Linked DNA regions of Methanococcus voltae PS. The protein of the gene in region 2 binds, or shares a complex with, the protein of the main gene of each other region. Links are inferred from orthologs where the notes say so. Each region holds a gene or a part of one and is shown on either strand. Other genes may lie near its edges.

What was found.
Region 1: M2325_RS01325 (region 2) and M2325_RS00255 share a complex: the UniProt entries of both Methanocaldococcus jannaschii proteins name them as parts of the 50S ribosomal subunit. The link is inferred for Methanococcus voltae PS from one-to-one orthologs.

What each region holds. Positions count from the first base shown.
Region 1 is NZ_JANUCQ010000001.1:50,532-53,795, forward strand. Bases 95-3,018 are described here. They hold M2325_RS00255 (50S ribosomal protein L44e), read right to left. Parts: upstream 1,736-3,018; coding sequence 1,454-1,735; downstream 95-1,453. Other genes in these bases: M2325_RS00245 (translation initiation factor IF-2 subunit alpha), read right to left, coding at 97-888; M2325_RS00250 (30S ribosomal protein S27e), read right to left, coding at 1,208-1,393; M2325_RS00260 (DNA replication complex GINS family protein), read right to left, coding at 1,713-2,486; M2325_RS00265 (DNA polymerase sliding clamp), read right to left, coding at 2,594-3,018. In the rest of the region: M2325_RS00240 (nucleolar RNA-binding Nop10p family protein), read right to left, coding at 1-55; more of M2325_RS00265, read right to left, coding at 3,019-3,264. UniProt on the Methanocaldococcus jannaschii protein: Binds to the 23S rRNA.
Region 2 is NZ_JANUCQ010000001.1:266,837-270,016, forward strand. The notes cover bases 228-3,067. They hold M2325_RS01325 (50S ribosomal protein L2), read right to left. Parts: upstream 2,091-3,067; coding sequence 1,365-2,090; downstream 228-1,364. Other genes in these bases: npdG (NADPH-dependent F420 reductase), read left to right, coding at 228-387; M2325_RS01315 (hypothetical protein), read left to right, coding at 486-686; M2325_RS01320 (30S ribosomal protein S19), read right to left, coding at 803-1,285; M2325_RS01330 (50S ribosomal protein L23), read right to left, coding at 2,294-2,554; rpl4p (50S ribosomal protein L4), read right to left, coding at 2,799-3,067. In the rest of the region: more of npdG, read left to right, coding at 1-227; more of rpl4p, read right to left, coding at 3,068-3,180. UniProt on the Methanocaldococcus jannaschii protein: One of the primary rRNA binding proteins. Required for association of the 30S and 50S subunits to form the 70S ribosome, for tRNA binding and peptide bond formation. It has been suggested to have peptidyltransferase activity; this is somewhat controversial.

The DNA.
Region 1 (3,264 bases), 220 kb from region 2 along the record:
TGCAGACATTTTGCATAGTATATTCTCCACATAGTGTGCATTTTTTTAATTGCATCATCTCACCTTTGTGAGTATATTACGTAATTATATACATAATTATTCTTCAATTCTTATAAAGTCGCCTTTTCCGTCAGCATATTTAACAATATCGTTCATAGCTTCATTAGCTACACTTCTTAAGACTTCTTCACCGCTTTTATAATCTGGCGCAATTACTTCGATTCTATATTTTGGAGCCCCAATGTAGGAAACGTCAACTTGAACATCTTCGTAAGGATTAGCTTTTATTGCTTTTTTAATTACTTTTTTAATTACTTTTATTCCATCTGGTTCTGTAGTTGAAAGTGATAACATACCATCTACTTTAACATTTGAGAGTTCGATGTTCTCTTTTGCAATCTTATATAATTCTTCTGTCCACTCTTTTGAGATATCCATATCTTCAAAAGCTTCTTCTCCTTCAATAACTAAGGATTCAAACGCAACATATAATTCTCCGAATTCTTCTTCAATTGTGTATCCTACTTCTTTCCAAGCATCTTCTAAAGATTTACCAAGTTTTTCTGATGCAAATTGTAATAATTTTTCAGCTCTTTGGAATCTTTTCCATTCTTGAACTTTTGCTCTTTTCTGCTGGTCTGTAACTCTTTTTAATGATAAATCAATCTGATTTTTATTAGGATTTACTCTTACAACCTTTGCAACGACTCTTTGTCCTTTTTTAATGTGATCTCTTATGTTTTTAATCCAACCTGATGAAACTTCAGAGATGTGTACCATACCCTCTTTTTTAGGGTATTCTAATAATTCAACAAATGCACCAAATGATTTAACGTCACTTACATTTCCTATTACAATATCGCCTTCTTCTGGAAAATTAGATTTCATGATATTACACCTTAAATTTTATAATATATTCTAAAAAAAGTTAAGCTACTTTTCTTTTTCTTTTTTCTTTTTCTTTTCTATTTTTAACTTATTATTTTATGATATGTATTTTCCGAAATAAATAAGTAATAATATAAATTTAACAATTGATTACAAATTACAAAATTAAAATTATACTATATCAATATAATATTAATGTATAATATATAAAGTTATACAATAATTTTCATAATAGAATAAATGATTATAAAACAATGTTAAATTTTAATGATTAAAAAAGAAGAGTTTTATGATTACAAATATTATACGAACGTATAATTTATTGTAATACTTCGAGTATTTTAGCTTTTATTGAACCTTTTGAAGCTTTAGGTTCTGCAATTGTTTTACCGCATGCTGTACATTTAACAACTGTTGATGGGCAACCAAATAAAACTTGTTGGTTGTTGCAATCTGTACATTGTACTTTTAAAAATCTGCTTTTTGGTCTTGGTATTAATTCCATGTTTCTCACCTTTATTTCACTATCTATTAAAAATTAAATGTAGAAATATGTTGAATTTACTTATTCAACTAATTCAAACATTCTAGCTCTGAATCCACCGTTGCTTCTTGTGTGCATTTTTCCACATTCTGCACATTTGTATCTTAAATCCAATTTTTTAATTGGTTTTGCTCCACCAGGTAATGGTCTTGGGTAACCCCCGTAACCTGCAGTTACTCTTCTGAATAACCTTTGACCTCTTCTCAATTCACTTGCTTTTCTCTTTTTAGCTCTTTCTACTGTATGAACGGTGTGTTTTTTACAGTATGGACAATATCTTTTAATTTTCTTTTTCATTTTCATAAATAGTCACCTGTTCCACTATTTTGTGTTTCTCTAAAATTTTTGAAAATCTCCCATCTAAAGAAATTAAATCATTTTTATTTAAACCATAAACACAATTTCCATCTGTAAAATATGGAAACTTGTGATTGACTCTTACAATATGAATATCTCTTTCAGTATTTATAACTTTTGGTATTTCATCATCTATATTTTTAAAAACATTATCTTGAAAATCAGAGTCTAAATTTGAAGAATAATCCTTTTTAAGTTCATTTTTTTCAAAATTTTCAGTTAATTTTTCTAAATTTTCTTTTAAATTTCTGGATAACTCGTTAGAACCATTTGATACACTATCATCTTGCAATGCGGTATTTTTGACCTTAATTTGCATACTTTTTGCACTATTTGGGTCATAATTTTTAACAGAAGCATCTATAATATTTTCAAAGTTGGTTAAAAAATCAGAGTTGTCACTACATAAAGTGGTATCTATAAGATTGTTAATAATCTTATAAATTTCCTTTTCATCTTCAATTAATAATTCAGGGTTTTCATTTAAAATAATAATTTTATATAATCTTACCTTTAATAACGAAGACGAATAGTATTTTACACGATTGATTTTTTTTACATCTAAATCGTTGATATTATCTTTTTTAGAAATGCTTTCCACATATTGTTTAATATCTGAATAAAGACTTTCTGATATTTTAAGCAATTTTGGAGATGCTATTTCATCAAAAAAAGCATTTTTAGCTTTATTATACATATTTTCACTTATTTTAGTTATTATTTATTACTAAATTCTTACTCATACTATTATTCCTAATTAGATACTAAAGTTTTAATTGAAGTATTTAATTAATATAACTTCAATTAAGATTCAATTCTTGGTGCAAGTAAAAATACTAATTTAGCGCCACCAATATTATATTCTACTTTAACAGGCATATCTTCGCCTAAGTATATGTCTAAAATATCTTCTGATGCAGTAGACTTTGTTATATCTTTTAAGTATGCAAGATTGAAAGTACTCTTTGAGTTTTCCAATACTTTATATTCAACCATTACATTGTTTATAACTTCTTCGCTTTCCACAGCTCCTTCATTCTCTTCTGAACTTACAACTTCTGTTTCCGATTTTGAAAGTGAGAATATTGTTTCGCTGTAGTTTAAATCTCCTTTTGAAGATATTACAAATTGATTATCACTTGAATTAACGCTTAAGATAATATGGTCGTTTACCAATTCTGAGTCCTTTAAAGCTTCTACAAATGCACCTGCTTTGATAGATACTTTGTTTGGGTACTCTATGTCTGGAACTTTTAAATTATTTGATGAAATGTCGTACAACGCCATTGAGAAGTTTCTTGTAACATTGTTTTTAAACGTAGTAAGCAATTTATTTTTTTCTTCATCATATTCCATAATTATTGTATCATTACTTTTAGACCTTGCCATTATCTTTTTTAAGGCCTCTAAGTCTATACCTAAATCGTGTATTCCACTAATGTACTCTGAAAATACGGTTTTAGGAATGTTTAAAC
Region 2 (3,180 bases):
GTAGTTTCTTTAATGGTTCCATTAGCAAGTGCATTCGGAGACAAACCTACAAGGGTTATAACTTGTCCACAAGGTTCAGTGGCTGAAATGGTACAAGCTTACTTACCAAGGTCAACTATTGTAAGTGGTTTCCACAATGTATGCCACAAGTGTTTATGCGATTTAGAAAACCCAATCGATTGTGACGTATTAATTGCAGGTGACGATAAAGAAGCAAACAAAATTGTTGTAGAACTTGCAAATACAATAAATGGTGTTAGAGGAATTGACTGTGGAAAATTGGAAATTTCAAGATACATCGAACAGATAACTCCACTTTTAGTTCAATTAAATATAAAATACAAGGCTAAAGGAACAGGATTAAGAATAACAGGTTTAGATTTATAAGGTTAATCTATAATTCTTTATTTTTTATTTTTTAATTTATTTTTACTTTTATTTTTTATTTTTTAATTTTTGAAAATATCAATTGATTTGTGATAAACATGTTTAACTTAGATAATAAAAAACTAGATAACTTTTTAGAAAAATACATGAATTTTGGGATATTATTTATACCCTTATCAATAATATTCATTCCCCAAATAGGATTTGATATAATTCTATGGTATTTTATAGGAATTATTTTAATAATATTATCGTCCGAATTTATTAAAAAAGATGATAATAGTGAAAACCCAATCTAATAAAAAATATTCTTTTTTAATTTTTGATAAAATAGTTCTTTTTATGTTAAAATATATTACTAGTTTTAATTTGTTTTTAAAAATTGAAAAAATAAAGATTTGGGTATGTAAGTACCTTATTTAATAGGTACGAACATTGAACCTCTTGTAGCACCCATACCTGGGGAACCGTGTTGAACTACAGCTCTTGTTGGTGCAAATTCACCAATGAATCTACCAATAGCTTCTTCAACTAATTTTACTTCTTTGAAAGCTTTACCGTTGTAAATACCGAATGATAAACCAATCATTTCAGGAGTAATCACAAAGTCTCTGCAGTGTGTTCTGATAACTCTTGGTTCTTTTCCTCTATTTACGAGTTTTCTTGCCTTTTTAATTTTCATAACCAATTTTCTTTGGTTTGCAGTAATTCCTCTTTTCATAGTTCTTCTTTGTCTTGAAGGAATTATCTCCATGAATTTTTTTACAGGCATTTCTTGCAACTGTTCTAATGTGTATCCTTTGTATTTGAATTCTACTCTTCTTCTAGGAGCCACATTTTGTTTAGTTGACTTTTTTCTTTTGCCGCCTTTTCCACTAAACTTTTTTTGTCTGGCCATGTTTATTCACCTTAGTAATAATAATCAATTATTTTATAATTGTTAATCTTAAGCATAAATGATTAACTGATTAGCGCAATTATCTTTTGCCACCAGTTCTTCTTGAAGCTATGTGACCAACTTTTCTACCTGGTGATGTGTGTCTTGAAACGCTTGTAGGTTTACCTGTGTGTTGGTGTCTACCTCCCCCGTAAGGGTGGTCTACTGCGTTCATTGCAACACCCCTAACTCTTGGCCAAGCAACAGCTTTAGCACTTAAAGCGTGGAATTTCTTACCTGCTTTCAAAAGAGGTTTTTCTTTTCTTCCACCACCAGCAACTACACCGATTGTAGCTCTACATGATGGGTTTAAAACTTTTGGATATCCGGAAGGTAATTTGATAATAGTTTTTCCTACGTCGTGTGAAACAACGTGAGCATAGCAACCACCAGCTCTAACTAATTTACCACCGTCTCCAGGAATAGTTTCAATGTTGTATACAGGAATACCTTCAGGTATTTCAGCTAAAGGTAATACGTTACCAGGCTTGATTTCTGCACTGATACCACAAGCAATTTCATCCCCAACTTTTTTACCTTCAGGGATTAAAACTAATCTTTCTTCACCATTTTCAAATCTTACTTTTCCAACAGGAGCGCTTCTTCCAGGGTCATGTAATACGTCGATTAAAGCACCTACAACACTGCCGGTTTTCTCTGATTCGTCGTATGACCTGTATTTAACAGCTCCTTTTCTTTTATGAGATGGGGATGTGTATTTAGGAGTCCCTCTACCTCTATTTTGGGATATTAGTCTTTTACCCATTTATATCACCATCGATTGTATCTACAAGTGTGTGTTTGAGTAATCTGATTTTACTTGTTTTCATCTTTTACGATAGGATTTACCACATAGGGTGAAATTCAATAAGTTTTCATCTTTTAATAAACATTGCGGGTTGCATCGCTTATTGTGGATAGAATTATCTGAATTTCCTTGTTCGTATGTTTGCAAAATGCTAAGTAAAATTAGTAAATACCTAAGTTTGCAGCTACTTCACTTGCATCAAATTCTTCTTTTAATGTAATGTAAGCTTTTTTAAGTCCTTTCGGTGTTATTTCGGTGTTAATGCTTTTAGCTTCAACTTCGAATAACTCTTTCATAGCTTTTTTAACGTCTTCTTTTGTGGCTTTCCTTTCCACATAGAATACAATCTTGTTTTCTTCCTCTATCAGTTTCATTGTTTTTTCGCTGATAATAGGTGTTTTAATTACGTCAAAGGCATCCATTGCCATTCACCTCAAAGTCTACTTTGACCAAATAATTGCAAACTTTAAGACAAATCAAATCTAATTTAATTTTATAGTCTTATAATCTAAATATAGAATATCTTATTAGATTTTATTCTATTAATTTATTCTATTTTATTTTATATTCCTAACAATTATTAGATTTATTCAACTTGTTGCAATTTGCAATTTTTAACCATTGATATATAATCGAATAATAGATTATTAAATTTAAATAGGATAATTATTCGAATTTTTCCTTTAATGCTTCAATAGCTCCTTCAGTCCAAAGGGTTAACCTACCTGCAGCAGTACCTGGTGCTATGTGCATAGTACCTAAGTCATCAGCTGTGATTACGTCAACACCTGGAACGTTTTTGGAAGCTTTAACAGCATCGCAAGCTTTTGATACAACAACCAAAACACTTCTTGGTTTTTTGTATTTTCTTCCTCTTAATTTACCTCTACCGGCTTTAATTGAGATACCGTCTTTAGCTCTTGCTAAGTCTGAATCTAATTTTAAAGCTTTGAATACTTCTAAAGCATCTTTTGTTTTGGTAATACTCTCGAATTCTTCACTTACGATTAAAGGTAATGCTGGAACATCAGGTATGATGTGTCCTCTT